DNA from 4 places in the Bradyrhizobium sp. sBnM-33 genome. Region 4 is predicted to be linked to each of the others. Evidence: predicted binding sites of a transcription regulator. Region 4 holds the regulator's gene; each other region holds the start of a gene.
The links. Region 4 encodes LexA, which represses DNA repair genes until DNA is damaged. Its sites were predicted from a motif close to TGTTCNNNNTGTGTTCNG; they were not measured.
Positions count from the first base shown of each region.

Region 1 (8,027 bases), 3.2 Mb from region 4:
TTCGCCTTCCTGCGCGACCATCAGCACCTGCTCGATCGAATAGTCGGGCGGCCGCTCCTCGTCCGCGACCTGGGTCTGGAATTTTAGTGCGATATCGCCGCGAAAGCCGAACCGGCCCGGCTTGGTGGTCCCGCCCTTGAATATGGCATTGAGCAGGCGCCCCTCCTTGTCCAGCCGGCCGAGCGCGGTGTTCTCGATTGCAGTCATGAAAATCGTCCTCGATCTAAGCTCATCACCGGACACCTCGGCCGGCGCAACATGTGCAATGCAAATTGTTTGCCGCCGCGACTGGAATGGTTCATCCGCGTAACACTTAAAGAAAACACGCAAGCGCGTCGCGATCCCTCGAAGAGCCTCGTCAGGAACCCGACACGGGTCGCAAAGCCACTCTGAGCGATTCGAAAAAGACGGGAACTATCAAGCGCGCGCTGGCATGCAGCTTGCGAATTCGCAAGCAACCGACTTATGCAAGGGAAGGGTGAGCCACAAGCAACCTGGATGCAGTCAAGACCGCGATCTCAACGTCGGCGCAGCCGGCGAGCGGGCAGTCATTGTTGCTTCGGCCTCGTCGTGGCGGTTCGCGTTCACGAACCGCCTCGCTGCTCATCAGTCATAGACGCGTCGTCGACACCCGGCGCATGCGGGAGTTGGCGCAGCCCTTGGCGGGTGATCTTCTTCCCTTCGCCTTCATTCAGACCCCGCAGCCATCGCTCCGGCCCCACCCAAGAGCTTCACGTTGAGGCGGCCGCCGGTGAACAGCATGTCGTCGAGCGCTTCCTCGATGTCAGCTGTGGTCACTGAGTTTCCGCCGTTACGAGCGATGCATGATTGCGCAATGCGCCGCATCAGCTCCTTAATGAAAGCGGCGCTGACGCCCTCAGTGCGGCGCACCGTCTCGGCTACGATCTCCGCCTCAAGCGGCAGGCCCATGCCGTAAAGCCGGATCAGCTTGTCGCGGCCGGTCGTATCAGGCAGCGGCATCTCGATCGCCTGGTCGATGCGGCCGGGACGACCGGCCAGGGCGCCCTCGAGTTGTTCGGGGCGGTTGGTGGTGAGCACGAAGAGGATGTCAGCGTCTTCCTTCAAGCCGTCCATTTCATTTAGGAGCTTGTTCAGCGCGGCCTCCTCACATGTTGTCAAGTCGTCGCGCTTGCTGGCGATCAGATCGACATCCTCGATCACCACCATGGTAGGCTGCAGCAGGCGCGCGAGCGCCATATAGGCGCTCAGCTCACCGACCTCTTCGGCGGTGATGATTAGCGTGGTGTGTCCCGGTAGGTTGGTGGCGAGATAGCGGATGGTGTGGGTCTTACCGGTGCCCGGCGGGCCATAGAGCAGGATGCCCTTGCGGGTCGACTGGCCGAATCGGCGGAGTGCGCCGCGCGTGGCGACAAAACTCAACACGTTGCGATCGAGCAATTTGATAGCCTGTTCCCGCAGGATCACCTCCTCGCGCCTCACTGGTGCCACTCGATGCACCGTGATGCCTCTTGAGCGGCCGCTGTAATCCGCACCTTTCTCAAATGAGAGGATCTTGCCGCGATAAGAACGTGCCGCGTGCACCGCCCGTTCCAGTTCGTCAAAGCTGCGCTGAACAAAGGCTTCGCCGCCAGACCCCGCAGGGGCAACGATTTCAATCCGGATCCTCGGCTCTTGCTTGAACTCGAACTCAGTAGAGAGCACGACGGCATAGAAAAATTCGCTCGCCCGGCAAAGCCACAGTCCATTGCACAGGCATTTGACCGGCGCCGTTTCGCCAGTATCAACGTGGTGATATTGCGGCGGCACCAGCGAAATCGCATTCCGTCCACGCTGTTTGATCCGAGCGAATGAAAGCGTCTCGTACCTATGTTGTTCATAGACGCCGAAGAAGCGGACCGGATCGGCGAATAGCTTATCGATCGCGACCTGAACATCGGCCTGCATGTGGCCCGGGAATCGCCGCACAGTAGTGGCGAGTTCGCTCGGCGGTATGTTGGTGAAGTGCCACTCAAGCGCTTCGAAGGCATATTCGAATTGCACGTCGGACAGGTCGGGGCCGTCCGGTTCGCCCGCGGCTTCGCCCGTGATCAGCAGGGGACATCCTTCAGCTCGGATACGCTCTTGCGCCGCCTCGAGGAGCGCCTTTGCGACTGAGGGAGGATAGCGTCCGCAGACGGCCTTGCCATGCTGCAAGACGAGTTCGGCGAGCGCAATGGCATCCCGCTCCTGTTTGTCGAATACCTCGCGCAGCAGGCGTACCACGAAACCGAGAGTCGTCTTGTCGTCATTGTGCAAAACAAGCTGAATGGGCGCACCGCCTGCGGAGATCTTGTCGACAAAGACCCCCGGTGCGTGTTCTAGTTGTTCGGTAGTGTTCGTCATGAAAGTGGTCTCCGATCTAAGCTCATCACCGGACACTTCGGCCGGCTTAGACACGCAATGCAAATTGCTTGCCGCCGCGTTCCTTACGCTTTATCGGCGGAATCCATAAAGAAGACACGCAAAGCCGCCGCAATCCCTCGAAGACCTTTGTCAGCAACCCTACACGCTCGCAAAGCCAACAGGCGCGATTTCGAAAAGGTGAGCAATGTCAAGCTCGGGCGCGCTGGCATGCGACTTGCCAATTCCCATGCAAACGACTCGGGAAAATAAAGGGTGCCATGATCAATCTGACGGATAGCGCAGTGAATGCGCTCAAGAGCGCGATCTCGGCTTCGGCGCAGCCGACGAGCGGCCTGCGCATCATGGTCGAGGCCGGTGGCTGCGACGGGTTCAAATACCGGATGAAGCCTGGCCGACGAGGCTCAGCCTGACGACACCGTGATCGAGCGCGACGGCGTCAAGGTGTTCGTCGACAATAAGAGCCATGAACACCTCGCCGGCACGACGATCGATTTCGTGGTGGCGCTGTAGGGCTCGGGCTTCACCTTCGACAACCCAAACGCCAAATCGAGCTGCTCTTGCGGCAAATCCTTCAGCTGATGACAAGAGAAATCGAACCATGCTGGTGGAACCAGAACAACTGAAGCAACCGCCGAGCATTGAGACCGGTCGGGAGCAACTCATTCGCGCCGTGATCGAGGAGATCCGGCCCAATCCGCAACGCTGCCTGGGTCCTTGCTGTCGGCGGCAGAAACCTGCCTGGATCGCTCCCGCCGGATGATCTTCGAAGTGAATTGGGCGAGGAGTTCGGTCGTGCTTTCCGTGCTGCTGACGGGCACCAATTCCAGTTTCCCAGACGAGTGGCGTGTCCATCAGCACTGGAACGAATCCTTACGGGATCCAAAAGGTCCATGCCCAAAACATAATCCCCAGCACAAGGCACAGGAGGCGCTCGCAGAGCATGCCAACTCAGGCGACCCTGGCGTCCAAGTCGTTGATCGCGGTCTGTATCCTTCCGCATCAAACGCGAATCCTGAGTCTCGCATACCCGATCCAAAATGCTCGGATTGATGGGCAAGCAAAAAGGACGCTTAACTGACAAGCGGCACAAGTCTAGGGAGGAAACGTCCAAGGAGGACAGCGACAGCCCGAGACGCCGCCGTGGTTGACTCGATACGTTTTGTGTTCGATGCCATTGGCGGAAAGCAAGGCGAGAGAACTATATTGCTACGGATCACCTCGATGGTATGGACATCTTCATTCGTGACGCCAGTCAATTTTCTCTTCCCGACTTTCTGAGCATCTTGATATCCCCGGCACACCATCTGAGGATGTCTGCGTCAACGCCTTCCGGTGGGTGCCCTCACACGAGAGTGAAACGGCGTACGCGCCACAGGCGTCTGGTATCAGGAAGATTGTCGGCTCCGAACCAAATGTCGACAATGCGACGCATGCAGATACTGCGTGCAGACTCAATCTTCTTTGTTGCGGCACGGCGCTTGCTTCTTTAGCATTGGCATCTCCGATGAGGCATGGACGGTGATGTCTAGTGGTTCATCATAGTGATTTTGACGTTTTGATACCGAGCCATTCGAGGATGGGCAAGTTTTCCGGTGGCAAGAGAATCTCGATGCTTCTGGGGACGCCGGGTTGACGTCGGATGAAGCCGTTCCGTTCGAGGGTGACGATCATCTGGTGGACAGTCGGCGGGCTGACGCGGAAATGGCGCTGGATGTCGGCTTCGGCGGGCGGCTGTCCGAACATGTACGAATAGGTATGGATGAAAGCGAGGTAGTGCCCCTGCTTTTCGGTGAAACGCGCGCCTGATTTTTGCCTCATCGTTGGATTGGCCCCGGCCTCCGCCAAGGAGGCAAAGCATGAATGTACGTTATCGGGTCGAATTGAGCCAAGCCGAGCGCGATGAACTGACGGCGATGCTCGGCAGCGGCAAGCACGCCGCCCGCAAGCTCAAGCGGGCGCAGATTTTGCTGGCGGCCGATCGGGGCCGCCGTGACGAGGAGATTGCCCGGACCGTGAGTGTCAGCCTCTCCACCGTCGGCCGGACCAAGCGCCGCTTCGTGGAAGGCAATCTGGAGCGGGCCTTGAGCGAGGAGCCGCGTCCGGGCGCGGAACGCAAGCTGACGGGCAAGGAAGAGGCCCTGCTGGTCGCGACCGCATGCGCCAAGCCGCCCGCCGGCCGCAAACGCTGGACGCTGACGCTGCTGGCCGACACGATGGTCAAGCTCACCGATCACGACAGCCTGTCGGGCGAGACCGTGCGTCGCCGGCTGGCCGAGAACGACCTCAAGCCATGGTGCAGGGACATGTGGTGCATTCCCCATGTCGACGGCGAATACGTCGCCCGCATGGAGGACGTGCTCGATCTCTATTCCGAGGCGCCGGATCCCGAGCGGCCGCTGGTCTGCTTCGACGAGACCCCCGTCCAGCTCATCAGCGAGGTGCGTCAGCCGATCCCGGCCAGGCCCGGACAGCGCGAGCGCTACGATTACGAGTACCGCCGCAACGGCACCGTCAATCTCTTCGTCACCTTCGATCCGCATCGCGGCTGGCGCAACGTCAAGATAACAGACCGCCGCGCCGCCGTGGACTACGCCCACTGCATGCGTGAACTCGTCGACGTCCATTATCCCGATGCCGCCTGTATCCGTGTCGTGCAGGACAATCTGTCGATCCACACCGCCGGCGCGCTGTATCAAGCATTTGCGCCCGCCGAGGCCCGTCGCATCCTGCGTCGCCTCGAATTCCACTACACCCCGAAGCACGCCAGTTGGCTCAATATGGTCGAGTGCGAGATCAGCGTGCTACAGCGCCAGTGTCTCGGCCGCCGCATCGACGATCCCAAACGGCTCCGAAAAGAGATCGCAGCATGGCAACGGCAGCGAAACAAAGCACGAGACCGCATCAAATGGATGTTCACAACCGACAAAGCCCGCGCCAAACTCGGCCGCGCATATCCAACCATCGCCAAAGAGTCAAAATTACTGTGATGAACCACTAGCACTATGCTCCTGGAGCTGCTTAAGGCTGGTGAAGGAAGCGCCGCTAAGCGACTGCCCCTGCAAGACCGAAAACCAAACCTCGACCTGATTGAGCCAGGATGCGCTTGTCGGCGTGAAATGAAATGTCACATTGGGGTGGGCCTTTAGCCAGTGCTCGTTCTTCTTGTGGGTGTTGAGGTTGTCGAGGATGACGTGAAGCTGGCGGTCCGGAAAAGCCGAGGTGACGCTGTCCATGAAGTCGAGGAACTCGACACGGCGCCGCCGTTTTGAATGCGTCGCGATGATCTTTCCGGTCGCAACCTCGAGCGCCGCAAACAGCGTTGTCGTGCCATGCCGCGTGTAGTCGTGGCTCTGACCGGTCAAGGCGCGACCATTGGGCAACTTCAGATAACCTTGCGCTCGCTCCAAAGCCTGGATTGAAGGCTTTTCGTCCACGCATAGCACGATAGCCTTCTCGGGCGGGGCGACGTAGAGGCCGACAACATCGGCGGCTTTGGCCGTGAAGTTCGGGTCGTTGCTCTCGCACCAGGACTTGCGAGCCACGAGGTCGATCTGGTGGTTGCGCAGGAACCGCCAGACATATTGGACGTCAACATCGCCCAGCGCCTCGGCCAGCAGCGGCCCGGTCCAGCGCGCAAACCCTTCCGGTGGCTGCTTGTCCAACAGCCGCAGAATCCGCTTGTCGGTGGCCTTCGTATAGATCGGCTGCTTGCCAGGCCGCGGCCTCTCCTGCAGCCCTGCAAGGCCAAGGTCGGCATAGCGATGCCGCCACAGGCTGACAATCCGAGGCTGGACCCCGACTTCCTTGGCTATCGACCGCGTGCTGCGCCCGGCCGCCGCCAACAAAACTATCCGCGCCCGCTTCAAATCGCGCTGCAATGTCGCCGGCGAACGACAACGCGCCTCCAGGACCTTGCGATCCTTCCTCGAAAGGTGAACTTCTCTTGCCTCGGGTATCATCCCGATCTTGAATCACGACTCACCCTCTAAGGAGGGTGGGTACTAGCTGCTCGTGATGGCAACGCCGAATGCACCCAGTGGGAGGAGCTGCTGCGCAAGCTGCGCTGCATATGTTCAGGCTCTCATGCTCGAGTTGGTACGCCGCTATGGCGACCCCTGGCAGTGGTTGCAAACACCTCTTCCGGTTGCACACGCTGCAACGCGCCCGCTCGATCAGGCAAGCCGATCGAATTGGGGTAGAGCTTCCATCGGTAAACCTTCGTATAGCAGGTCCCCTCTTTTCTATACCGATCGCCCACCTCCGTACAATTGAACATGTCATCGACCTCCGTCAGCTATCGGGAGCCGTAGAATGTAGATGGAAAATGCCTCCGCTATCGCCGAATGAATTGATTGCGCGATGCAAAGCTGGAGCAGCGAAGTGCCTTTCATAATAGGTGGCCGGCAGCTTATACCTATGTTCGGCAGCTCGGCCTATCTCTCCTGAGATGGTCAGCGCCTTGCTCACCTTGTTCAAGTATAACCGGCACATCATGAAACTTGGCCCTAAGCAACTAGTCAGAGGTATGTTTTCTTCTCGGTCTCCCCAGGTCGGGGACGACGCTCGCACGTTTGCTCCAGCAGCACTCCGATATTGCACCCCGCCTGAACCGCTGCCTAATGCTGGCACTTGAACCGTTCGGAGAGTGGACCGCGACATCTGGCAGGAATGCCTTTGATGCTGGCCGGGACCCCCGAATTAATGACCATGATGAGCCGCTGTTTTTCTGATGCAGCTTGCACTAGTACTTGGTCGCAGCGGGTGTTCCCAGTCAAGCGGGTGTCCGGCTCATCGGAACAAGGGATATCGAGAGGTTTGATACATTGCCAAAAATAACTGGATCGACTGTGCCCGGGGCGCGCACGCCGGAGGCAAACGATCGAGATCTAGGTTTAGATTTCGCGAAAGGAGTGCTCATCACTTTGGTGATCGTCGGTCACCTGATCCAATATGTCGTCTACCGAGATGAAGGCTTCTGGGAGTCGCCATGTTTCAAATGGATCTACATGTTCCACATGCCACTCTTTATGGCGATAAGCGGATATCTTTCTTGGCGAGCGCTCTTGCGAAAGTCATTCACTCAAGCCATCGGTGATCGTGCGATGCAGCTCTTGTTGCCCATGCTGTTTTGGTACGCTCTCCTAGAGACAGCCAAGTTGGCCGCATTTAGCTCGTCTGCAAGCCAACCAGGCAGCGTTTTGCAGTTTCTAAACGATTCCGCGGGCACATACTGGTTCATCTGGGCTGCTTTTGTTTCTTTCCTTCTAGTCAAAATTCTTTCGATTTTCAATCGTCGGTCGCCCTGGATCCTATTCGTATCAGTCATACTAGTCTCACTTGCACCTGTGACATTTTCCATATCACCTCTCATAAGGTATACTTTCCCGTTTTTCTGCCTAGGAGTCTCTTTTGCTCAGTCGAGAGAATGGTGGACGAGCATAACGCGATCTCACAAGCCGCTCTTAATCACGTTTCTCTCCATAGCGGCTTTGGTGTGCTTTCTAGCCTGGCGCAAAGACACTTACATCTACAACAATCTCGCCCTAGTGCACGATATGCAGTCGGCAAAAAACGTACTTCTGATGCTTCTTGGCTCCGCAGCGGCCTCAGCGATCGTGATCGTGCTCGTCCTCCAATGCTGG
Region 1 is NZ_CP136624.1:1,960,790-1,968,816, forward strand. Features, by position in the region: gene RX328_RS09075 (hypothetical protein) at 1-207, opposite strand, end outside; gene RX328_RS09080 (ATP-dependent Clp protease adaptor ClpS) at 688-2,418, opposite strand; partial or broken gene RX328_RS09085 (HesB/IscA family protein) at 2,643-2,964, shown strand; gene RX328_RS09090 (LexA family protein) at 3,922-4,203, opposite strand; gene RX328_RS09095 (IS630 family transposase) at 4,242-5,372, shown strand; partial or broken gene RX328_RS09100 (IS630 family transposase) at 5,388-6,344, opposite strand; gene nolL (nodulation factor fucose acetyltransferase NolL) at 7,209-8,027, shown strand, end outside.
Region 1: a site for LexA is predicted at 2,462-2,479, ahead of RX328_RS09080 (ATP-dependent Clp protease adaptor ClpS). Genes of this name have one in related genera too.

Region 2 (8,027 bases), 2.1 Mb from region 4:
CGCGCTTTTTTCTCCACTAGCAACAGCCGCAGCTTTGCGACGTCATCACTGCCCTTCACCAGAAAGATCGAGCCGACCGGTTCGCCGCCTGTTTCCGCAATCCAGCAATGCTCGCGCGAAGCGTCATAGTTCTTGATGAACTGCGCGCAGATCTCGGCGACCAGTGCCTCGTAGCTGATGTCCCAGCCATACTCCTCGGCATAGGCCTTTGCCTGGCTCGAGATCACCCAGCCGATGTCGCCGGGCCGATGGCTGCGCAAGAGAAAAGCGGCTGGCTTCTCCGTGGGCCCTTCCAGTGCCCGCTCGATCGTCTTCATCGCCTGCACGACAGCGGCGCGCTGACCGTCTTCGAGCGAAGCGAGCAGGCTTCCGACCTCCTCACGCGAGCGGCGCTCGAGCTCGGCAGAGGCGGCGCGGCCTTTGGCGGTCAGCGAGAGTTCGTTGACGCGGCCGTCATTCTTTGACGGCTTTCGCGTCACGATCTGGCGGCGCTGCAGCGCCTGCAAGGTCCGGCTCAGGAAGCCGGGATCGAGGCCGAGGTCGCGGGTGAGGTCGGTGGCGGTGCAGGTCGGGCGATGCGCGATCTCGTAGATGATACGCGCTTCCTGCAGCGTGAAGGGGCTGTGCAAGAGCTTCGGCTCGATCAGGCCGAGCTTGCGGGTGTAGAAGCGGTTGAAGGCGCGAACCGCCTGGACCTGATCGCCGGATTGAGACATCGCACACCTCTATAATTGCCATAGTCAAATAATTATTTGACTATGGCAAGTATATTTTGTGCTGCGAAAGACGGTTGCGAGTGGGGTAAGGGGCCGTGACGGCGGGACATTCTTCTTGTGCCCCGACACAAGCCGCGCGCGTCGCGATCGATGCTACTTTGCATGGGGTTGTTTTCGCGATTTTGGCTGTGGGCGCTGCGATCTACCGCCGTACTGCCGAAGCTATGCGACGACGATAATCCGGCTGCGCAACTGGGTGCGCGCCGAGCGACCGAGTTGGCGCAGCAATCGCGTCTCTGAGCGGCGGGCATCCGGCCGGTAGCCGCCAAGCCGCTCATAATGATCGCGGGCGATCAGGAGCCCCTGTTCCGCCGATGGCCCGGCGATCATGCGGGCGACGAATTTGAAGCCGTCGCGCAGTCGCGTGTCAGCATAGGGCGAGCGGGCATAGCGAAACACTCCGGCGCGCGGCCGGCCGCTGCTCGATACGTTTTGGATGAACTGCGTGGTCTCGTCGATCCAGCCGCTGTCGAGCACCGCGCCGGCGTGCAGGAACATCAGCCATGGCGAGCGCGCCGCCCGCGCGCCGGCGGCCAATGCCGCGGCGCGTGTTCCCTCAAACCTGAGAAAGCGACAGCCGGCCACGTCGGCCACCCGTTCGATCACGCCGTTACCGGTTCCGTCTACCAACAGCACTTCGCGGATGACGCCGGCTGCGGCTCCCGGCACCAGCGCTGCCAGCGTGGCAACGGCGGGTTGTTCTATTCCCTCGGTCGGGATGATAACGCTCAACATGGATGAGACTTCGCTGGCTCAAACGGTGAAAAACGCCGCTTGTTACCACCTTGTCACATTCAAATCAGCCATCCTGCTGCAGTTTTTTGCGGCAAGCCCATCGCAGACGGCCCCTGCCAGCGTCCTCCCCGCTTTTCTGCGCGGCCTCAGCTTCAGACCACCCGAAGGTTGGCGTTGTCGATGCAACTGCTGGCGAAGCGCTGACGGCCCGGCGGCCCTCCTCGTAAGTGGCACAATTGCAGGCAAGTCCCTCGCTTTTGCCATAGGTGTTTGAGCGCAAACGGCCGCGCTGGCGCCGGCGCTGCCCGGCACGATGCCGGCCGCGACTAATGCGCCAGTTAGCGGCGCTGCAGGGGCGAAACGGCGCCTCCGCCCCGTGACTTTAGTTGGATAGCGGTTTTCGCCTTGAACGCGATGCTCCAGAACTCTGGCTCGCTCGAGGATTCTCGAGGCAGCTTCCCGTCATGCCGCTGACATGGGCGCGGCACTGTTGGAAATTCTGGAAATCGCAACGCAGCCCGTCATTCGTCCCATAAGTCCGGGAGCAAACTGGCCAATTGGCATCAGCATGGCTTGGCAGCGTGCCCGCGAAGGTGAATGATGCTGCAAGCGACATGGTCGCGGCAGCCAAAGTGAGCAGACGCATCTGCACCCTCCCTGGGTTTGTACTCTTCGAGTTACGAGGGCGGTCTGCTGCCGTTACCCCCGGCACACGCAAAAATGTACGTTCTTGATTTGTTCTCAATGTGTGCTATGTTCGCTTCATGAGCCGAGCATCCTCTCATGCCCTCAAGCACCCGCCGGTCACGGCGCCCTCCGAGCCGGCGGGTGCGACACCTTTTCCCGAGCTCGCGGTCGCCATCGAACGGCAGCGGCGACGCGGCCGCGGCGCGCAGTCCAACGACAGCGGCCGGTTCGAAGCCGAGGCGCGGGTCGCCTTTGACGATGGCTGGCAGAGTCTGGACGACCTGCCGCCGTTCAAGACCACGGTCTCGCTGGATACCTCGCGCAAGGTCATCACCCGCAACGACTCGCCCGACATCGGTTTCGATCGTTCGATCAATCCCTATCGCGGATGCGAGCATGGCTGCGTCTACTGCTTCGCGCGGCCGACCCACGCCTTCCTCGGCCTGTCGCCCGGACTCGATTTCGAATCCAAATTGCTCGCCAAGCCGGACGCGCCGGAACTGCTGGAGAAAGAACTGGCGGCGCCCGGTTATGAGCCGCGCATGATCGCGATCGGCACCAACACTGATCCCTATCAGCCGATCGAGCGCGAACACAAAATCATGCGCGGCATTCTCGAAGTGCTCGATCGAGCCGGTCATCCCGTCGGCATCGTGACCAAATCGGCGCTGGTGACACGCGACATCGATATTCTACAGCGAATGGCGAAGCGCAATTTGGCAAAGGTCGCGATTTCCGTGACCACGCTCGACCCTAAGCTCGCCCGCACGATGGAGCCGCGCGCCTCGACGCCGCCGAAGCGGCTGGAGGCGCTGCGGCAATTGTCGCAGGCCGGCATCCCCGCGACCGTGATGGTCGCACCCGTTATTCCAGCGTTGAACGATTCCGAGATCGAACGCATTCTCGATGCCGCGGCTCACGCCGGCGTCAAGGAAGCGAGTTACGTGCTGCTGCGGCTGCCGCTCGAAGTGCGCGACCTCTTTCGCGAGTGGCTGATGGCAAACTATCCCGACCGCTATCGTCACGTCTTCACCTTGATCCGCGACATGCGCGGCGGGCGCGACTACGACTCGCAATGGGGTACGCGGATGAAGGGTACCGGCCCGATGGCCTGGATGATCGGGCGGCGGTTCGAAATCGCCTGCGAGAAGCTCGGCCTCAACAAGCGGCGTTCGAAACTGACGACAAATCATTTCGTCAAGCCGAAGCGGAACGGACAGCAACTTAGTCTATTCTAGGTGGTTGTCATCATTGCGATCGAAGCGACACATCACTCCATCCTCCGCAGAGAGGCCTGGATTGCGTCATCGCTCTCGCAATGACGGACGGAGAATGCATGAGTACTGGTAAGCCAGTCCCCCGCTTCACGGTCATCACGCTTGGTGTTAGCGACATGCGCGCCAGCATCGCCTTTTATGATGCGCTCGGCTTTGCCCGAAAAATGCGCGCAACCGGCGAGGCGGTGGCATTCTTCGATACCGGCGGCACCGTGATCGCGCTCTACCCGTGGGACCAGCTCGCCCGCGACGCCACGCTGCCCGATCAGCCGCGGCCGAAAACCTTTCGCGGCACCACGCTCGCCTGGAATTGCAGCTCGGTCGAGGAGGTCGACACGGCACTCGATTTCGCAATCTCCTGCGGCGGGTCACTGTTGAAGCCCGCGCACAAGACCGACTACGGCGGCTACTGCGGCTATTTCGGCGATCCCGACAACCACATTTGGGAAGTCGTGGTCGCGCCCGGCATCGAGGTCGGCGAGGACCGGCGGGTGCATCTGCCGGATTAGGCACAAGTATAGGGTTGAATAACGGGAATTGTGCCGGGTTCCCGGTTGCGCGCCGCCGCGCGCTGGCGCACGAATCCCGGCCATGATTCGGGACAAATCCACCAAAAAACCCGACGGGAAATCGGACAAGAAAGCCGGCAAGGAACAGGCCGAGCTGCCGAAGGGCGTGATCGCAGTCGCCCCGCCGAGCTTTCGCCGCGAGCGGGCGCTGATCAAGCGCGGCGTCTGGCCTGTCGCCGGCTGCGACGAGGCCGGGCGCGGTCCGCTGGCAGGTCCGGTGGTAGCGGCCGCGGTCGTCCTCGATCCCAAGCGAATCCCCAAAGGCATCGACGATTCCAAGCGGCTGACGCCCGAACGCCGCGAGGAATTGTTCGAGGAGATCTGCGCGACCTCGTCGTTTGCGGTCGCCTTTGCCTCACCCGCGCGGATCGACCGCGACAATATCTTGCGCGCTTCGCTCTGGGCGCTGGCGCGTTCCGTGCACGCGCTGCCCGAAATGCCGAAGCACGTGTTCGTCGATGGCCGCGACAAGATCGATGCGCCCTGCGACTGCGAGGCGGTGATCGGCGGCGACGGCATTGTCATGTCGATCGCAGCCGCCTCGATCATCGCCAAAGTGACGCGCGACCGCTTGATGAGCGCCTTGGCGCTGGATTGCCCGGGCTACGGCTTCGAAAGCCACAAGGGCTACGCCGTGCCGGAACATCGCGAGGCGTTGGACCGGTTAGGCCCAAGCATCCACCATCGCCGCTTTTTCGCACCCGTCATTGCCGCGCGGTTGAAACATTATCCCGAGACGGTCGAAGAGACAGTCGAACCTGATCTCTTCAGCGTGGACGGGGAGGTCACTTCCGATATCTCCGCCACGATCTGACGCCGGTTGCCTCGGCGCCTCGTCCACTCTATCAAACGTCCCCCAGGACAGGGCTGCCCGGCCCGGCATTCGGACGTTTCATGCGCTTCACCTCGCTCGTTGTCGAACTGATCCGCGCCCGGCCGCGGCTGGTAGTCTGGCTCGTGGTGTTGGTCCAGGCCGCACTTTGGCTGATCCTGCCGATGCTGCTGTACCGCAGCCCGCCCGGCGACCTTGCGACCGTGCTGGCCTTTGGCCGGGAATACCAGGTCGGAACCTGGCTCGGTCCGCCGCTGGCGTTCTGGCTCGCCGACATCGCGTTTCGCGCAGCGGGCAACCATATGTTCGGCGTCTATCTGTTGGCGCAGATCTGCGCCGTCGTCACCTTCTGGAGTTACTATCAGCTGGCCCGCGCGATTGTCGGCGGGCAACAGGCGGTGCTCGCGGTCTTGCTGTCGATGACGGTGGTGGCCTTCAGCTCGCCCGGCGTCGAGTTCGGCCCGCTGGTGCTGGCGCGCCCGCTATGGGCGCTGCTTTTGCTGCATTCCTGGCAGTTGATCGGCCAGAACCGGCACAACGCCTGGTTCGCCTGGTCGATCGAAGCCGGGCTTTTGCTGCTGACGACGCCGGCCGCCCTCGGATTGCTGCTGCTGCTCGCCGGATTTGCCGTTGCCACCGCGCGGGGGCGGCGCGTGCTGATGTCGCTCGATCCGCTCTATGCGCTGCTCGTGATCGCCGTCCTGGTGTTACCCTATCTGATCTGGGTGCTTCGCGCCGACGCGCTCGCGATGCCGCCGTGGCCGGCGATTTCCGATCTCGGCGCGCGCGTCCTGCAGTGGGGCTGGCTGCTCGTTGGCCTCGTGCTCGCAATGTCCGCCATCGTGCTGCTGGCGATCCTCAACTCCGGCTGGTTCGCCCGCAATGCAGGGGAGGCGCCGATCATCTACCGGCCGCCGGTCGATCCGCTGGCGCGCCAGTTCGTCTATTTCTTTGCGCTTGCGCCGGCGCTGCTCGGAAGTTTGATCGCGGGCATCTTCAACCTCGATCATGTCGTCGGCGGGGCGGGCGTCGCCTTGCTGTTGTCGGGGCTTGCCGTAATCGTCGCGAGCGGCGATCTGATCCATCTGCGGCGCCAGCGGCTGTTGCGGACGGTATGGGCGGGCGCGGTTGCCGCGCCTGCCTTGGCGACGATTGCGGCGACGCTGTTTTTGCCGTGGACCGCGAACGAGGTGCCGACCTCGCTGCCGGCAACAGCCATTGCGCATTTCTTCGGCGACAGCTTTGAGCGCCGGACCAACCAGCGCCTGCGCGCCGTCGCCGGCGATCCGCAACTGGCGAGCTTGATCGCGATGAGCAGCGGGCGTCCGCATCTGTTGCTCGATTCCACGCCGGAGCGAACCCCATGGCTGTCGGTCGCGAAATTCAGCGAGACCGGCGGTGTCGTGGTCTGGCGCGCCTCCGACACTTCAGGGACGCCGCCGCCCGACATCGCGCAACGCTTTCCGGGCCTGGTGCCGGAAGTGCCGCGCGCGTTCGAATGGATGGTGAACGGCCGGTTGCCATTGCTGCGGGTCGGCTGGGCGATCGTGCGGCCGAAGGCGCCTTAGCTGCGAATTCCGTGCCCCGGATGCTGCGCAGCACGAAAGTGATGCGCTGCTGATCCGGGGCCATTGTCTTGCGCTGCTATAGGTCCCGGCTCTGCGGTGCGGCGCCGAGAGGCGCTGCACCGCGTCCGGGACACGAGCTAACTTAGTTGCTCCAGCGCCTTCGCAATCGCGCGCAGGTCCTGCCAGGACATCCGCTTGTAGGACGGCGAGCGCAACAAATAGGCCGGGTGGAACGTCGCCATGGCGCGGATCGTGCGGGTGCCGGTGTCGTAGTCGAACCATCTGCCGCGGGTCTTCATGATGCCATCGCGGGTCGACAGCAGCGTTTGCGTCGATGGGTTGCCGAGCGTCACCAGTATGTCGGGGTTCACGAGTTCGATCTGCCGCTGGATGAATGGCAGGCAGACTTGCGTCTCCTGCGGCGTTGGCGTCCGGTTGCCGGGCGGCCGCCAGGGGATCACGTTGGCGATGTAGGCCTTGCTGCGATCTAGTCCGATTGTGGCGATCATCCGGTCCAGCAACTTGCCGGAACGTCCGACGAAGGGCAGGCCCTCGATGTCTTCGTCGCGTCCGGGGGCTTCGCCGACGAACATGATGCGCGCCTTGGGATTGCCGTCGGCAAACACCAGCCGCGTCGCGGTGTTTCGGAGCGCGCAGCCCTCGAAAGTTTCCAGGAGCGTACGCAGCGCGTCCAGCGTCGGCGCCGTTCGCGCCGCCTCGCGCGCGAGAGCGATGGCCGCCTCCGGCGCGGGCGCTATTTCGCTGCGCGGAACTGCCTGCATGGTGGCGGGCATTTCCCTGACGGGGCGGGGTGGGGCGGTCTCGCGGACAGCGACGGGGGCGACAGGAGCGTCGGGCTCGGTCAGCCGATCGACTGGTTCCTCCATCAACGCGCAATCGACTCCGGCCTCCAGATAAAAAGCCAGCAATTGCCTGATATTAGGCGCGGGTTCGGGGATCAAATCCATGATGCCAATCTAATATGGATCGAGCCGGCGTGAAACGCCTCGCGTTGCATTTCCATGGTTGTCCTCCCCGCAAAAATCGGAAACAACGAGCCTTTAGAGCCGTTCTCAATTGGGCTGAGATCAGATCATGAGTGCAGAAGAACTTCCTCCTCGCGAATCCATGGAATTCGACGTCGTGATCGTCGGCGCCGGGCCGTCAGGGCTGGCTGCGGCGATCCGGCTGAAGCAGCTCAATGCCGATCTCAGCATCGTCGTGGTGGAGAAGGGTTCCGAGGTCGGCGCCCACATCCTGTCGGGCGCGGTGATCGATCCGGTGTCGCTCGATAAGCTCATTCCGGATTGGCGTGAGGACGCCGATTGCCCGCTGAAGACAGAGGTCAAGGACGATCGCTTCTACTGGACCACCGCAACCAGCGCGATCCGGCTGCCGAACTTCGCCATGCCGCCGCTGATGAACAATCATCACTGCTATATCGGCTCGCTCGGTAACGTCTGCCGCTGGCTGGCGCCGAAGGCCGAGGCGCTCGGCGTCGAAATCTATCCGGGGTTTGCCGCCGTCGAGGTGCTGTACGACGATAATGGCGCAGTGCGTGGCGTCGCGACCGGCGACATGGG
Region 2 is NZ_CP136624.1:3,115,157-3,123,183, forward strand. Features, by position in the region: gene RX328_RS14395 (helix-turn-helix domain-containing GNAT family N-acetyltransferase) at 1-716, opposite strand, end outside; gene RX328_RS14400 (glycosyl transferase) at 939-1,511, opposite strand; gene RX328_RS43590 (DUF3551 domain-containing protein) at 1,894-2,157, opposite strand; gene RX328_RS14405 (PA0069 family radical SAM protein) at 2,276-3,436, shown strand; gene RX328_RS14410 (VOC family protein) at 3,535-3,984, shown strand; gene RX328_RS14415 (ribonuclease HII) at 4,067-4,858, shown strand; gene RX328_RS14420 (glycosyltransferase family 39 protein) at 4,939-6,444, shown strand; gene RX328_RS14425 (uracil-DNA glycosylase) at 6,582-7,406, opposite strand; gene RX328_RS14430 (electron transfer flavoprotein-ubiquinone oxidoreductase) at 7,540-8,027, shown strand, end outside.
Region 2: a site for LexA is predicted at 2,237-2,254, ahead of RX328_RS14405 (PA0069 family radical SAM protein). Genes of this name have one in related genera too.

Region 3 (8,027 bases), 2.3 Mb from region 4:
TAACAATCGCTATGTCGTTACAACTCTCCTGCGCTCGGCCTGACCTCTTGCAGGCTTTGCCACATCCTCTCGAAATCGGCTTTGAGGTCTGCCGGATTTGGCTGCGCGTCCTGAACGTGCCTGATGAACTCCGCCAGCCGGCGCCGATACATCAGTCCCTTCAGAATATCGTTCACGCTTGCGTTGGGCTGGTCGGCCAACAGCAGATTGGTCGTAATCTGGCATTGCTCGAAATATGCAGCGAGATCGTCACAGCTCTCGATGCCAGGAAAGCCACGGCAATGCTGCCAAATGGCCTCTAATTCACACGGAATATACTTGACCATTGCACGGATCAGGACGTCGATGCTGAAACCGTCGAAGTCGCAGGCGAACAGCAGATACGCTGACTTGAGTGTATCGACTTTCGCCGGCGTACCCTGATAGGCAAGTCTGTCGATCACGACAAAGCGGGCCATGTGGACGATCGGCACCTCACTCAAGGGCGAACCGCGCGGATATTTTATGCTGAGGTCCAGCCTACGCAAAAATGTGCGCAGCTCGGCTGTTTGCCCAACCTTGATTGGAAACAGACCGGTAAAGCCGTATTTTTTTCCGTTTTGATTTGCCATACGCGCGTACTCCGCTCGATAGGCCCGCTACTCCGGGATGGGACCGAACGTACCTAACTTGTTCTGCACACTCATGAGCAGGCGGTTGAATTCCGTCGCAAACTTATCGGGCGCTAGGTCGAGTGAATTTTTCGCAAACTGTTCGAGTTCGCGGTGCACTTCGAGGCCCGCGCGAACGTCGCGCACCGAAGCGCCAGGGTAAGCACTATACGAGTGATCCGACTCGACCTGATTGCGCCTAATGTACGTCTTCAATGGCCCAACTGGCCTCGCCATGGGATAGCGAATGCTCGCGAACCATACGGCGTCGAGCGGCACATAGAGGACGTCGGCGAAGGCCTCGATGTAAGGCCCCCACGGGCCGTTGAACGTGCTCAGGAAGAACAAATAATCGTAATTAAGTTTTTCCGCCGGCTGACCGTCGTCAACCCGCGGAAAACAATCACGCTTGACTACGACCCAATGGACGAAGGGCAAAAACGCCAGCGCCTTGGCCGTGTTCTGAGTTCTTTTCACATTATCGAATATCCAAAGCAACAGACGGACATAGTAGGTGCCGAAGCGATTCATCGGCGTGATCACGTTGAAGGTAACGGCTTTGCCAAGTCCGTCCTTGTTGCGCGCGCGATCGGCCATAAAAACCTCCTCGCAATGAGGGGTGAATGAAGCGCAACGCCGCTCGCCCCAACACCCTTACTATAATACCACTTGTCTAATTCGTTAGGTATCTTGTCTAATTCGCTAGGTATATTGCGTCAGTATGGGAGATCGCTCACCCACTGCAAAGCCTTCACAGCACAATCCAAGCGACCGCGCGGCAAACGCCTTCGGGCTTCCTTCAACATTAGATTTTGTAACGATATCGGCATTTAGAGCTGACATTTACGATGTCCGCTTTGCGCAGGGATTATTCTTCCGGATGCCCTGTTTGGTCCGCCGCTGAGACGGGCCGCGCGGCGTCTTAGCAAACCTGGGCCTGCGGTGTCTGTGAAGTACATCACAGATAGCGCCATGATCTCGATGGGCATTGAACACCTGATCCTCTAGGCCGCAGCAAGAGGATGAGCTAGCGGCAAACGACACGGCAAAACTTTTTGAACAACCGCGGCACTGAGGCGGCAGGAATTATGCGGCAGCCGGAAAGCATAGTTTGACGGACGGACGGATGTGACTGCGCATGCGGCACTCACGTAGTGGCAATTCCCTCGGCTCCCGAGGCCTCAGGAGACTCATCAACTGTCAGGCTCTCTTCGGGTGCAAGGTCAAGACCGAGCGCGAAGCGGCCTGTGCGCGCATCACCTCATCAATGGCGGCCAGGAGCGCCGCCTGGTCGAACGGCTTGGAAATGCGAGGCAGGTGAGGCTGCGTCGAGCCCAGCAGTTCGGCATATCCTGTGCAGAGCACCACGGGCGTACCCGGCCGCTCGGCGGCCACTGCCTCGGCAAGCAGCAACCCGTTCATCCCCGGCATGGCGTAGTCGGTCACCACGATATCAATCTTCGGCATTCGGCGCAGCAGCTGGACGGCCTCCTCGCCGGAGCGCGCCTCGATCACGGCGTGGCCGAGATCATCGAGCATCGCAGCGATGCTGTCGAGGACGAGAAGGTCATCGTCGACGACCAGCACCGAAAGAGGTCGGCTGCTGCGGGGCGCGGAGCGTGACGGCTCTGCCGCATCGGGCTCCTCCACCTTTTCGTCCTGAGCGGCAGGCAGCCAGATCTCGGCCGTGGTCCCCTCGCCGATGCGGCTCTTCAGCCGCAGCACGCCTCCGGACTGTTCGGCCAACCCTTTCACCATCGAGAGGCCGAGACCGGTTCCCTTGCCGACGCCCTTGGTCGTAAAGAACGGCTCCTGCGCATGCTTGAGCGTCTCCTCGTCCATGCCGCATCCGGTGTCGCTCACCGACAGCGCGACGTATCGTCCCTCGGTAAGGCCATCGATGGCCTGCTCTTCGCGTGCGGCGATGCTGATGACCCCGCCACTTGCCGCGATCGCGTCGCGCGCATTGACAGCGAGGTTGAGGATCGCGAGCTCGAGCTGGTTGGCATCGACCTTCACCTTCGAAAGCTCGATCGGAAAACGGGTCTCGACCCGGATGGCCGGATCAAACTTCAGGAGAGCTGCCATTCCGCGCACCAGCTCCGGGACATCCACGACGACGGGCTTGAGGTCCTGCTTGCGCGCGAACGCCAGCATGCGCTGGGTCAGCGAGGCGCCGCGCAGCGCACCCTGAATCGCATTATCGAGCAGCCGGTGAATCCTGGGATCTTCCGGCTGGAGGCGCTTCTTCGCCAGTTCGAGGCTGCCCAGGATCACGGCGAGTATGTTGTTGAAGTCATGGGCGACGCCGCCGGTAAGCTGTCCGACAGTCTCCATCTTCTGCGATATCACGAGCGCATCGCGCGTACGCTCCAGCGCTTCCTGGGCCCGGCGGCGTTCCGTCACGTCCCGCACGATCTTGGCGAAGCCAATGGCCTCGCCACGCTCGTTTCGCACCGCGCGTATCGTCGCCTCGGCCCAGAAGCGGCTACCGTCCTTGCGAACGCGCCAGCCTTCGGTTGCCGACTTGCCTTCCTGCTTTGCGTCCAGAAGCACGGCGTCAGGAATCCCGGAGCCTCGGTCCTCCTCGGTGTGGAGGATGGCGTAATGCGTCCCGACGATCTCGTCGCCATAGCCGATCAGCCGGCGAGCGCCGAGATTCCAGTTCGCCACCCGCCCTTCGGGGTCGAGCATGAAGATGGCATGATCGGCTACGCCCTCCACCAGCAGGCGGAATTTCTCCTCGCTTCGCCTGAGTGCCTCGGCTTCGCGATCGGCACGTTCTGCCGAGGCGCGGTCGTACACGGCCGCGGCGAGCCCGATGACGAGGACGACGATCGTGGTGCCGGCGACCAGGAACGCGAGCGGCGCCTGCCCCACGGCGCCATGGGCTGCGCGGCCAAGGAAGGCATCGGTGGCAACAAAGGAGGAGCCCTGCATGGCGGCGTAATGCATCCCGGAGATCGCCAGGCCCATAACGGCGCCGGCCGATATGCGCTCCAGCACGCTCGTCGTGCGAAAGGCGAGCCACAGCGCGATGATGGACGCGCCGATCGCGATCGCGATGGAAAGCACGACCCAGACGGGATCATAGTGAATGGAAGCCGCCATCCGCATCGCGCTCATGCCGGTGTAGTGCATGCCGGAGATCGCGAGTCCCATTCCAATGCCGGAAACAACGAGCGCGTTCGCCCGCTGACTTACGACGACGAACGCGGCTGCAGCGACCAAAATGGGAAGGGCGAGCGAGAGCAGCGTCAGGAGCGGATCGTAGGAAATTTCGACGCTGGGCAGGCTGAACGCCAGCATGGCGACGAAATGCATGGACCAGATGCCGCCACCCATGGCGACGGCCGCAGCCCCAAGCCAGCCCAGGCTGGCAGAGCCGGAAGCAGCCCGCATGCGCGTCGCAAGATCCAGCGCCGTGTAGGAAGAAAGTGCGGCGATCAGGACTGACAGCGCGACAAGAACGGGGTCGTGGGCGCCTGGATGGTGATGCATTCCGTCGACGATGCAAGGGAAGCATCTGAATAGCACCGTTTTTCCAACAGTGCATTGTTCCGGTGCCGAATAGTTGAAGAGGCCAAGTTCGGCGGAAAGCCTGGCTGGGGCGGGCGGGATTGAACGTCCGAATGGCGGAATCAAAATCAGCTTGATTATTCAACGGTTTCAAGGCGCATTTGGGCAACTGTAAGAAAATGCCTCTGGCATTTTCAATAGCTTGGCAGTCGTTTCCAAATAAAGAAGTAGTCCACACACGGAGGATCAGTCCCGAAGACCTGATGCAACGATCACAGCTCCTTTTGGGCAAGTTCGCGAAACGCGTCGGGAACGGAACGAGAGATGCCGAGCACTACCGAACCGTACCCAATAGCATCCCATCCGAAGCGACCGCGAATCAGATCGACGGCACGGTCGGCCGCCCAACGTGCCATGCCTGTTTTGGTGCCGGGGCGGCGGGATTCGTCTTGAAGTCCAAGCGGAAGCTCCAGTTCCAGATCCCAGTGCTCCTCGAGATGCGATACCGAGATCGCCAGGAGCGAGATGGTCTTCTCGTCCGGATGATCTGCAAGGACCGCGCGCACCAGCTCCTCGGCAAGCTCGGCAAGGATTACGGTTGCTGAGATTGGCGCGTCGAGCGTCACCGAGCGGGTGGCTGAGTTCAGATTGGCGAGGCGAACGCGCACCGTCACGGTTCGGCCAGGCCTGGACTTTGCGCGGAGCCGAGTGCCAATCCGGTCTGCAAGGTGAAACAAGGTGGGCCGAAAAACCCGCTCTTCGGCAGGCTTCCTGCCAATCGCCGACTGGGCTCCCGCGGATCGAGCTCGTCGGTGCGACTTGATTTCTCGCGGATCGAGATTCCAAGCCAGCGCTGCGAGTTTCTCTCCTGCGGCGGGACCGAGCAACCGCTCAAGCGACCATCCCGGCGTCTTTGCCAGCTGCCCGATCGTGAGCACGCCGATCTCGGCCAGCCGCACCTTCGTGACCGGGCCTACTCCCCACATCAGCTCGACCGGCAGGTGGTGAAGGAATTGCAGCTCGGTGTCGGGATCGACAACCACCAGCCCGTCGGGCTTGGCCACTTGCGAGGCAATTTTTGCCAGATGCTTGGTGCGGGCTACGCCGACTGAGATCGGAAGGCCAAGCTCCGCCCGCACGCGTCGGCGGATCGTCCTTGCAATTTCGGCGGGCGAACCGAAGAGATGGGTGCAGCCCGCAACGTCGGCAAAGGCCTCGTCGATGGAAATCCGCTCGACGAGGGGCGTGAAATCCCCAATCACCTTGATGGCGGCGTCACCTAGCCGTTGGTATTCGCTGAAATGACCGCTGACAAAAGTGAGTTGCGGACAGAGTTCGCGCGCTTGCCGTCCCGGCATGCCGCCGCGGACCCCGAAGGCCTTGGCTTCGTAAGAAGCGGCAAGCACAACTCCACCACCTACGGCGACGGGTTTGCCGCGCAACGAAGGGTCAAGGAGCTGCTCTACCGAGGCATAGAAAGCATCCAGGTCCGCATGGAGGATGGTGGCTGTCGTTGCCATCCCGACCGTTCGCCCATGACGTTACGAAGAGGTTCTCGACGAGAAGAACATAATGAGAACAAATAGGAGGAGTGTCAAGCGATCGGTGAAGAATCGCGACACCAGTCCTGACAGAAAGCCGTGGCTCCACCTGTCACGTCAGTGTCTGAGCGTTGTTGCGGAGACTAGCTGATAGCGCCGTTTGACGAGTTCGCGCCCCTTAGGCGCGGCCCGGCACCTCGCGATTGATCGTCGTTCAGCCATGATACGTAAACAGCTCGATTGGGTCGTTGAAGCCGCGGACCGGATATTCGCCGACGCGTTCGAGATCGAAATCGCTTTTGACGAAGTCGGCGAACGCGCGGGACAGCAGCACCGTTCTCCCCAATTGCTTGGTGAGGGCTTCGAGACGCGAAGCCATATTGACCGCAGGACCGATGACCGTGAAATCGAGCCGACTGCGCGACCCGATATTGCCGTACATGACGTCTCCGACGTGGACGCCGATGCCGTAATTCAGCGGCGCACGACCGGTTTGGCTGTTTTTCTCATTGAGGGCAAGCATAGCCTGACGGGCTTCAGCCACCGCATGCAGCAGATTTGCGCAGGCCGACGGCTGGCTGAGCGGAAAAATGGCAAGCAGACCGTCGCCGATGAATTTCAGTATTTCCCCACCATGTCGCGCAATCGGCTCCGACATTGCATCGAAATAGCCGTTCAGAAGATCAATGACGTCATCGCGCGGCCAGTTGTCGGAGATCCTGGTGAAATCACGCAGATCGCAGATCATGATGGCGGCGCGTACCGTCGTCCCGCTGCCGCGCCTGGTGGCGCCGGCTAGAATGAGCTCGCTGGCATGCGACCCGACGTAAGTTTCGAGCAGCGTTCGCGCCAGCCGGTTCTTGACACGAATTTCGCTGACCAGCGCCAGAACCGGCAACAGCTTTAACAGGCTGCCGATATGCGCCTCGTCGAAACCTCCTGGCCGGTCGGTTGCAAAGGTCACGATATGCCGCTTGCCGAGCGTATGGTACAGCGGCCACGCCACATAGTCGGTCAGGCCTTTCGCCCGCAGCTCGTCAAAGACGGCGTGCTTGCGGCCCAGTGACGCCTCCCGTTCGAGATTCTCGCGCACCTCGGTGGCACCGTCATGGATTTCGTTGGCAGGACTATCGATGTATTCGGATCGCTCCCTGACATCGTAGTCGACCCTGGCAATCTCCGCCTCGCGCATCCCGTCGGCCCACATGATCCGGGCGCCAAGCCATTGCGGATGGTGGATCAGGATATGAAGCGACGCCCGCTTGACGGGAATGCCTGCTCGCTGAAGCCGGATACACAGCTCAGCGAAAATGTTGTCAATGAAGCGCTCATCGCGCGTTTCGTTTGTCAGCCAATGCAAGATGTCCCCGTCAGAGCGCGCGGTAACGGGATCGATTTTTGGCGGCGCGTTCATATCTTGCTCCTGAGCAGTGACCTGGATCGACGGCACAGAATATGTCGTGCTCCCGCGCGACGTCGTCAACAGAGTCCGCCGCAATCTGCTTGTGCGCATCGGGTTGCCGGCGAGTTGCCGCGTATCCGACGCGAGAGGACGCCGCGGCTGTGCCGGACTGGCGCTTTGAGCCCTGGCTGGGGCGGGAGGGATCGAACCTCCGAATGGCGGAATCCAAATCAGCTTGATTATTCAACGATTTCAAGGCACATTTGGAAAAAATGGCCGAAAGACGCTCCAGCAACTTCAATAGCTTGGCTGCCGTTTCCAAATGAAAACAGCCCTTCCAGGGCAGCTTAAAACGATCGATCGGCAAGACAGCCGCCTCTGGCGGTCTCGGGCCAGAGAGACAAAAAACGGGGCAGCTACTGCAGATGTACGAACTTTCGAGCGATCCGCGTTGTTATTCGCAGACTAGGGGCGTCTGCGCCAGACTTTCGCCCAGGACCGCGTGCCGTCCTTGCCGTCTGGGATGAAGCGCACTTCGATCTGCCGGTCCGCTTAAACTGCCCGCCGGAGATAACTCTGCATACCTTGCGCGATGGGCAGCAGCTCTAGCTCACAAGCAAGTTCGTTACCGAAAACAAAACGCAGTATCAAATATCCCGTCGCGGTATCCAAGGAATCACCGCTTTGTGCGGCGGAAGTCCGACGTCATCGATCACTTCGTCGGTGCAGGCGAGCAAAGTTGCCGCCTGAGCGGCGCAACGCTGACTAGTCGCTCGGCTGCTCGATCATTCCGGTGCGCTGAAAATACGACATGAGCATCTGGCAAATTAGCGCCCACGAAGTGCCGAAGCACCAGCCCGCCAACACATCGCTCGGATAATGAACTCCGAGATATATGCGGCTGACTCCGACCAG
Region 3 is NZ_CP136624.1:7,459,436-7,467,462, forward strand. Features, by position in the region: gene RX328_RS34965 (hypothetical protein) at 18-611, opposite strand; gene RX328_RS34970 (hypothetical protein) at 639-1,247, opposite strand; gene RX328_RS34975 (MHYT domain-containing protein) at 1,851-4,151, opposite strand; gene dinB (DNA polymerase IV) at 4,442-5,689, opposite strand; gene RX328_RS34985 (adenylate/guanylate cyclase domain-containing protein) at 5,925-7,124, opposite strand; gene RX328_RS34990 (hypothetical protein) at 7,081-7,479, opposite strand; gene RX328_RS34995 (phosphatase PAP2 family protein) at 7,878-8,027, opposite strand, start outside.
Region 3: a site for LexA is predicted at 5,733-5,750, ahead of dinB (DNA polymerase IV). Genes of this name have one in related genera too.

Region 4 (8,027 bases):
GTCAGCACCGCGGCCGGGACTTCGCCGCTGATCAGCCGCTCGATCGCGCCTCGCTGTCCTTCGCTGAACTGGACTTCCGCGGCCCCCGCCGCCATCAGCGCGGCGCTGACACGTCCGCTTGATGCGGATTGCTTCTCCTCGATCGCGATGTTCTTGTTGTTCAGGTCGGATAGCGAATTGATCTCCGGACGTGCGAGGACAAGCGCAACCAGATCCGGGTCGTCTGACACTGCCGATGCCGCTTTGTCGGTATCGCGGGTCTCAGCCAAATCCGTGGCCGGACTTTCCGATTTGTTGGCCGCTTCCCGTCCCGTCCCGATTGCCGTGACGAGATCGGCCATTCCCGTCGCTTCCACAAGCTGCTGCTGTATTGTTCGAGAGGCCGGAGCGGAAGCATCGGCGGCCGCAGCAGGCAACGCAGCCTTCTCGGACGCCACGGGCGTCGCGGCGATCTCGAGCGTGGCTGGTGGCGGCAGGGTGACTTCGGGTTTGGCTTCAGACTTCACCTCGGACTTGGGTGCCTCTGCGGGCTGCGACGCTGCGACGGCAACTGCCTGAGCAGGCTCCGGCCTGTTAGAGATTTCCAATTTACGCTCGGACCCCTTGCCGGCGATCGTCTTTTCGCGAGCCACTGGCGTGGCGGCCGCCGGAATGTTCTTCCTCGTTGCTGCAAGGCTGAGAGGCGCGGCCTTCTTGCCGTTCGACGGCTTGGTCTTCGACGCGGCCATGCTACCGCGCGGCGTGGCGCGGGGAACGGGTGCGCCGGCCTGCCTTGCCACGCGTGCCGGGCTGGCGTGTGCTGGTGCTGCTGTCTCCGCCTCAGCTGGCACCACGACATCAGGCTCGCGTTGCCCGCGGTGCCGGGCAGACAATGCCTGATCAGACCAGGCCATGTAGGATTGGCACGCGCGGTTGCACGGCAGCCCGTCGATATAAATGACGCCGGGTGAATCCAGCGGATTGGCCTGCAGGGCTCCACTCGAACAGAGGGACAGGATCAGGGCCGACAAGGTCCACTTTTTTGACATGACTACTCCATTTCAACGCGCATGGCGTTCAACGCGAGATACGAATGGATGGAGATGGGGTTTCAGAAAACGATCTTGTTTCCGGCATACGCTCTTGATAATGCCTCCTCGCTGCCCGGCCAGCGACCGGCGCGCGCCACATTCGGAATGAGTTGTCCCAACGGCAAGTAGCCCGGATGGAGCGCAGCGCAATCCGGGATTCCCTCCCTGTTTGAGGGCCGCCCCGGATTTCGCTGCGCTCCATGCGGCTACAAAGCTCGCTGCGCGCTGCTTGTTTCCGATATGCTTGAGGTCTCATTCTTCACTTCGGATTTATGCATCTAAATCCAGGAGGGAGACCTCGGGAGGTCCAACAGGGCCCATTGCAGAATCTCGGTGCAGGCTCCTCACCAAAAACGGAATTGCCGTCGGTCCATCCCCGACAGAATTTCAAGATCGAAGCCTCATCCCATTTGAGGCAACTTTCTTGCATTAGATCTCGGTGTGCCTCGCGACAAACCCAAGCGCTATCTTTGGACTCCCGATCGCAACTCTGATCCACAGAGTTATAGGAAAGGCAATACGGGATGGGATCATCGCGAAACTTCGAGGGATCGCCGAGCGCCTCTGTCGCCAATAGTCCAGCCGCGCCAATCAAAGCGAAAACAATGCCGCAAGTAGCCCGCATGAACGCAGCGATATGCGATGGTAGACCAAAGCCCGGATTTCGCGTCGCTCCATCCGGGCTACAAGGCTCGCAAGCGGAAGCCGGTTTCGCGACCGGCGTGAGTGAATTTAGTTCGGCACCGCCCGCTTCGCGGCCGTCACCGCATTCGCGTTCACGGTGCCCCCGCGCAGCAGGTTGAACGCGGCGTTGAGCGCCTTATCGTCCTTCTCGTTCGACGGGACGTAGGCTTGCGAGCCGGTCTGCTCGGCGCCATCGGCGGCGAGATGGCCGCGCATCGAGGCTTCGCCTTTCAGCTCGGCGCGGCCCTTGAGTTCATCGGGCACATCCTGCAGCACCTCGACGTCGGGCGCGATGCCCTGGGCCTGGATCGAGCGGCCCGACGGCGTAAAGTAGCGCGCCGTGGTCAGCGCCAGAGCGCCGTTGCCCTGTCCAAGCGGGATGATGGTCTGCACCGAGCCTTTGCCGAAGGTGCGCGTGCCGATCAGCGTGGCGCGCTTGTGGTCGCGCAGCGCGCCGGCCACGATTTCGGACGCCGACGCCGAGCCGCCGTTGATCAGCACGACCAGCGGCTTGCCCTTGGTAATGTCGCCGCCACGTGCGGTGAAGCGCTGGGTTTCCTCGGCGGTGCGGCCCCGCGTCGAGACCACCTCGCCCCGGTTCATGAAGGCGCTCGATACCGACACCGCCTGGTCGAGCAATCCACCAGGATTGTTGCGGAGGTCGACGACATAGCCCGTGAGTTTTTCCGGCGGAATTTCCTTCAAGATGCTGGCGATCGCCTTCTTCAAGCCGTCAGTGGTCTGCTCGTTGAAACGGGTGATCCTGATGTAACCGATGTCGCCGCCGTCTGTCTTGAAGCGGACCGGCCGCACCCGGATGATCTCGCGCACGATGGCGACGTCGATCGGCGCGGCCCCCTTGCGCACGACTTTGAGGCGGATCTTGCTGTTGGCGGGGCCCTTCATCCGGCTCACGGCCTGTTCGAGGGTCATGCCCTGGATAACCTCGTCGTCGATCTGGGTGATCACGTCGCCCGACAGCATGCCGGCTTTCGCGGCGGGCGTATCGTCGATCGGCGTCACCACCTTGACGAGGCCGTCTTCCATCGTCACCTCGATGCCGAGCCCGCCGAACTCGCCATGGGTGGTCTCCTGCATGTCGCTCCAGCCCTTCTCATTCATGTAGCGCGAATGAGGATCGAGCGCCGAGATCATGCCGTTGATGGCGCCCTCCATCAGCTTGGAATCGTCAGGCTTCTCGACATAGCTGGTCTTGATCCGCTCAAACACGCTGCCAAACAAATTGAGCTGGTTGTAGGTGTCGGAACGGGCCGCAGCCTTTGCCGCCGCCACCAGATGCGCCCCTTGAGGTCCGATCACGAGGGCGGTCAGACACGCGCCCGTCACCGTGCCGAGAAGAAAGGCAAAATTCCTGCGCATCGTGGGCGTCCCTCTTTCGCTTATGGACGCCCGCGATCCCAGTGAATCGGCGCCCTGTCCCGGCCCCGCCAACTCACAATGGCTTTTTGGTCGGATCAAGGCACGCCAACCCGGCGCAATACGGCCGTTTTTCAGGAGGCTTTATCCGCCCTCGTGCAACCCGTTTTGCCACGTGGACGGTAGGGTTCCAAAACCGCGCTTGGCGCGGGTGCCCAGCCAATAGCCGAATTGCGGGGGAACGTTGCGGAACGGGCCGTCCGCGCCCAGTTTCAGCGCGGCGTCCATCGGCCAATTGGGATTGTTGAGGATTTCCCGCCCTACCGCGATCAAATCGGCCTGCCCATCGCGCAGGATCTGTTCTTCAACGTGAGGCCGCGGATCGTCATCGGGGAAAACAGCAGCGTTTCCGTCATGGTTTGCTCGCCTCGCGGACGTCATTGTCCCGGCATGGCGCCGGGAAGTGCCTTCTACTTTGCTGCGCCTTCGGCGGATTTGGCCTTTGACTTTGCTGCCGGCGCCTTGGCCGCTGCTTTCGGCGGTGCGCTATCGCCGCGCATCGTCCCCCAGGGGTCGGAACTCTTCTGCTGCTCCGGGATGTTGCCGAGCGATCTCCGGTAGGCCCGCTCGGCCTCCCTCTCCGCCTCGATTTGCGAGGGCGTCTTGGGCTTGTCCTCCTCGCCATATTTGGCGGGACCTTGTTGGGCGGCAGCGGATCCGGCCAACAATGCGATCACGGCGACAGCGCCCAGAATTCTGCCAACAACTTGCATGCGACTACTCCCTGAAATTGGCCCCAAGCCTTAGCACAGCCCGCGTACGGGCTTAAGCGCCGGATTGGACTGCGACGCAAATCCCCGTGGCCGTTGCCGAGGCCGGTCCAGTTTTGTAAACGACTGCCATGAATTCGCCGCCAGCGCCCCATTCCGTCGACGCCTTGCTGTTCGATCTCGGCCGCGTCGTGCTCGACATCAGTTTTGATCAGGTAATGACCTGCTGGGCTGGGCATGCTGGTTGCGCGCCTGCCGATCTCGCCGGACGCTTTGTCGTCGACGATAGTTTCAAGCACCACGAGACCGGCCGGATCGACGATGCGGCGTTCTTTGCGAGCCTGCGCCGGTCGCTCGGCATCGGCATCACCGACGCGCAGTTCCTGGAAGGCTGGAACGCGATCTTCACCGGCGAGATGCCCGGAATTGCACAGCTTCTGGCGGGTGCTGCAAAGCGCCTGCCGCTCTATGCTTTTTCCAACACCAATCCGGCCCATGTCACGCATTTTTCGCAGGCCTATGCGGAGGTCCTCAGCCATTTCCGCGAGATATTTTTGTCCTCCAGCATCGGTCTGCGCAAACCCGACGCCGAAGCCTATGATCATGTGATAAAAGCGATCGGCGTGCCGGCGTCGCGGATCCTGTTCTTCGACGATTCAGCCGCCAATATCGAAGGTGCGCGGGCGCGCGGCCTTTCTGCCATCCACGTGACATCGACGGATGACGTGGCAAGGGCACTGACCGCACTTGGAATTTAAGCACTTGGAATTTAAGCACTTGGAATTTAAGCACTTGGAATTTAGATGATTACCCCGTCATTGCGAGCGAAGCGAAGCAATCCATGGCCAGGAAGGAAGTGTGGATTGCTTCGTCCCGCTGCTCCTCGCAATGACGTCGAAGCAGGAGTGCCAGCGTGGCCTTGATGCCGGTTGCCGATGCGCTTGCCGCGATCCTTGCCGGCGCAGCGCCGCTACCCGAAGAAATGGTGGCGCTCGACGAAGCGTATCGCCGCATTCTCGCACGCGACGTCGCCGCGCGGCGGACGCAGCCGCCGCAGGCGATGTCGGCGATGGACGGCTATGCGGTGCGCGCGGCCGACGCCGCCGATGTCGGCGCACGGCTGAAGGTGATCGGCGAGGTCGCCGCCGGCCGCCCGTTCGAGCGGAAGGTAGGCCCGGGCGAAGCGGTGCGGATCTTTACCGGCGGCGTGATCCCCGATGGCGCAGACGCCGTCGTCATCCAGGAAGACGCTGCCATCGAGGGCGATCATATCACCATCACGGAAGCTGCCGTTCCGGGGCGGCATATCCGCCCCGCGGGCGTTGATTTCCGCGAAGGCGACGTCCTCCTCAAACGCGGGCGCCGCCTCACCGACCGCGATCTCTCGCTCGCCGCCGGCATGAACTACCCGGAGCTTGCGGTGCACCGCCGCCCGAAAGTGGCGATGCTGGCGACCGGCGACGAACTGGTGATGCCAGGCGCAACCCCCAGCCCCGGCCAGATCGTCTATTCCAACGGCTACGGCTTGCGGGCGCTGGCGCGAGCCGAGGGCGCAGAAATCATCGACCTCGGGATCGCCGCCGACACCGTCGCCGCCACCACGGAAGGCATCCGCCGTGCCCGCAACGCCGACGCGGACGTCCTGATCACCGTGGGCGGCGCCTCGGTCGGCGACCACGACCTCGTCAAGCGGTCGCTGGAGGCCGAGGGCGTCGCCATGGCGTTCTGGCGGATTGCGATGCGGCCAGGCAAGCCGATGATGCACGGCAGGTTGGGCGCGATGCGGGTGATCGGCCTGCCCGGCAACCCCGTCTCCTCCTATGTCTGCGGCTTCCTGTTTCTGGTGCCGCTGATTCGCGCCTTATCAGGCCGCGACCACGTCCATCATCCGCGCGAAAACGCCCTGCTCGGCTGCGATCTCGCCGCCAACGACCAGCGCGAAGACTATCTTCGCGCTCGCCTCGAAGCGCGCGACGACGGCACGCTGGTCGCCGTGCCGGTGAACCATCAGGACTCGTCACTATCAGGGAATCTCGCTGCGGCACGGGCACTTGTGATACGTCCGCCGTTCGCGCCGGCTGCCGCAAAGGGATCGCGTTGCGAGTTGCTCCGGCTGCCGGAATGACGCCTGAACGGCGTTCCAACAGCACCTTGAACCGGAACCGCAATGCGTTCACCTGAAATTAAATGGTTGCGGAACACATATCGAACATATAGTGTCCGTTCATGATTTGTTTCGACTGCTAGTGTCTTTGGTTGAGAGTTTGGGGACTCCACGATCTGGGCGCTAAAGATTCGGAACGAGACGACGCCAACCGGGGGATTGCTCGCGATGCTTACGCGCAAACAGTATGAACTTCTGCGTTTCATCAATGAACGGCTGAAAGAGGCCGGCGTGCCGCCCTCGTTCGACGAGATGAAGGACGCGCTCGATCTGCGCTCGAAATCCGGAATCCACCGCCTCATCACGGCGTTGGAGGAGCGCGGCTTCATCCGCCGCCTGCCCAACCGCGCCCGCGCCATCGAAGTCATCAAGCTGCCCGAGCTCGCAGCCGCCGCCAACGGCCGCCGCGGCTTCACGCCGAGCGTCATCGAGGGCACGCTCGGCAAGCGCACGGTGAGCGCGCCGGCCGCCGAGGACGACGGCAATCGCCCGGTCGCCGTGCCTGTCATGGGCCGGATCGCCGCCGGTACGCCGATCGAGGCGCTACAGACCCGCAGCCACACCATCAGTGTGCCGCCGGACATGCTCGGCTCCGGCGAGCATTACGCGCTCGAAGTGCGCGGCGATTCCATGGTGGATGCCGGTATCCTCGACGGCGACATGGCGTTGATCCAGCGCAACGAGACCGCCGACACCGGTGATATCGTGGTGGCGTTGATCGACGAGGAAGAGGCCACTCTGAAGCGCTTCCGCCGCCGCGGCGCCTCGATTGCGCTCGAGCCGGCAAACGCCGCCTATGAAGTCCGCATCCTGCCGCCGAACCGGGTCCGGATTCAGGGCAAGCTGATCGGGCTGTACCGCAAATACTGACCCGTTATGCGCTCCGGCGCCGTGACGAAAGCCAGCCCCGGCCCTCGGCCGGGGTTTTTTGTTGCGCATGTGGAACTAAGGCACGTTAGCGCGTTTGTGAATGTGGCGCAGTGCGCCAGTCGCAGAATTGCCCAGAAAGAAGAAAAGGCTCTGCGCCATGTCCACTCTGATAGAGGCCTGTGCCTCCTTCTAGACACGGGTCAGCTATCTCAAACGAGGGAGCCATCCGATGTGTGACTATAGCCTGCATGCTGTGGCTACGCGGCCTGCCCAGGTCGGCGAGACGCTGATCACCACGACATTCCGCGGTACATCGACCCGCGGCTTTGCGTCGGAACGCGAGCCTGCAGTGGCGGTCTGCATGCTTCCCGGCACCGAACTGGCGTTCGCTGAGGACGTCAAATACGATAACCGGTGGATCTGGACTCGAACCACCGACTGGCGGGTCGGCAAGTTCAATCAAATCGACCCCCATATATCCGACCGTCATCATGACGCGATCGAATTCCCCGATGGAAGCCATGTGCTGGTGACGCAGCTTTGCGAAGGCCAGCGTGCGACCGTGCTGCAATTGCCGGTGGTCCAGACCGGTGGCGAGCGTGCGCCAAAGGTAACGGAAGCACCTCCGGCCGAATCGATCGTGACCGGATAAACGCCCACGCGCATACGATCCGCCGGTCCAGGCCGGCGGATCGTGGTGGTACATTTTTCAGAACTCGGCACCGCAGGGGGCAGTCGGTGGTCAACAAGGTTACGTGGCAAAAAGCCGGGCGCGTCACCGAGCCTGGGCGGTACATGTTCAGGTACGGCTGGCTCACCATCACGGCGGAAGATCTCGCAATCTGGCAGCAATTCCCCGACGCATCGTTCACGCTGGTCGCTCTGCCGTCGGCGCCTGATGCCCCGGAGGAATTCCACCTCGGTGCATTCGAAATACCAGCCAAACCCACGGTCGACGAGCACTGACGCTCGTCTACTCCTCCGCCTGAAGATCTGCCTCGGCCGGCGTGGCATCGACCGCGCGGGGCGGCACAATGCGCGGCGCAAGAACGGTGGTGTCGACGACCTCGCTCTCGTCCGCTATGGCCGGCG
Region 4 is NZ_CP136624.1:5,196,412-5,204,438, reverse strand. Features, by position in the region: gene RX328_RS24290 (hypothetical protein) at 1-1,028, opposite strand, end outside; gene RX328_RS24285 (S41 family peptidase) at 1,803-3,134, opposite strand; gene RX328_RS24280 (hypothetical protein) at 3,276-3,572, opposite strand; gene RX328_RS24275 (hypothetical protein) at 3,602-3,904, opposite strand; gene RX328_RS24270 (HAD family hydrolase) at 4,033-4,659, shown strand; gene glp (gephyrin-like molybdotransferase Glp) at 4,815-6,026, shown strand; gene lexA (transcriptional repressor LexA) at 6,234-6,935, shown strand; gene RX328_RS24255 (hypothetical protein) at 7,165-7,587, shown strand; gene RX328_RS24250 (hypothetical protein) at 7,674-7,901, shown strand; partial or broken gene RX328_RS24245 (ComEC/Rec2 family competence protein) at 7,909-8,027, opposite strand, start outside.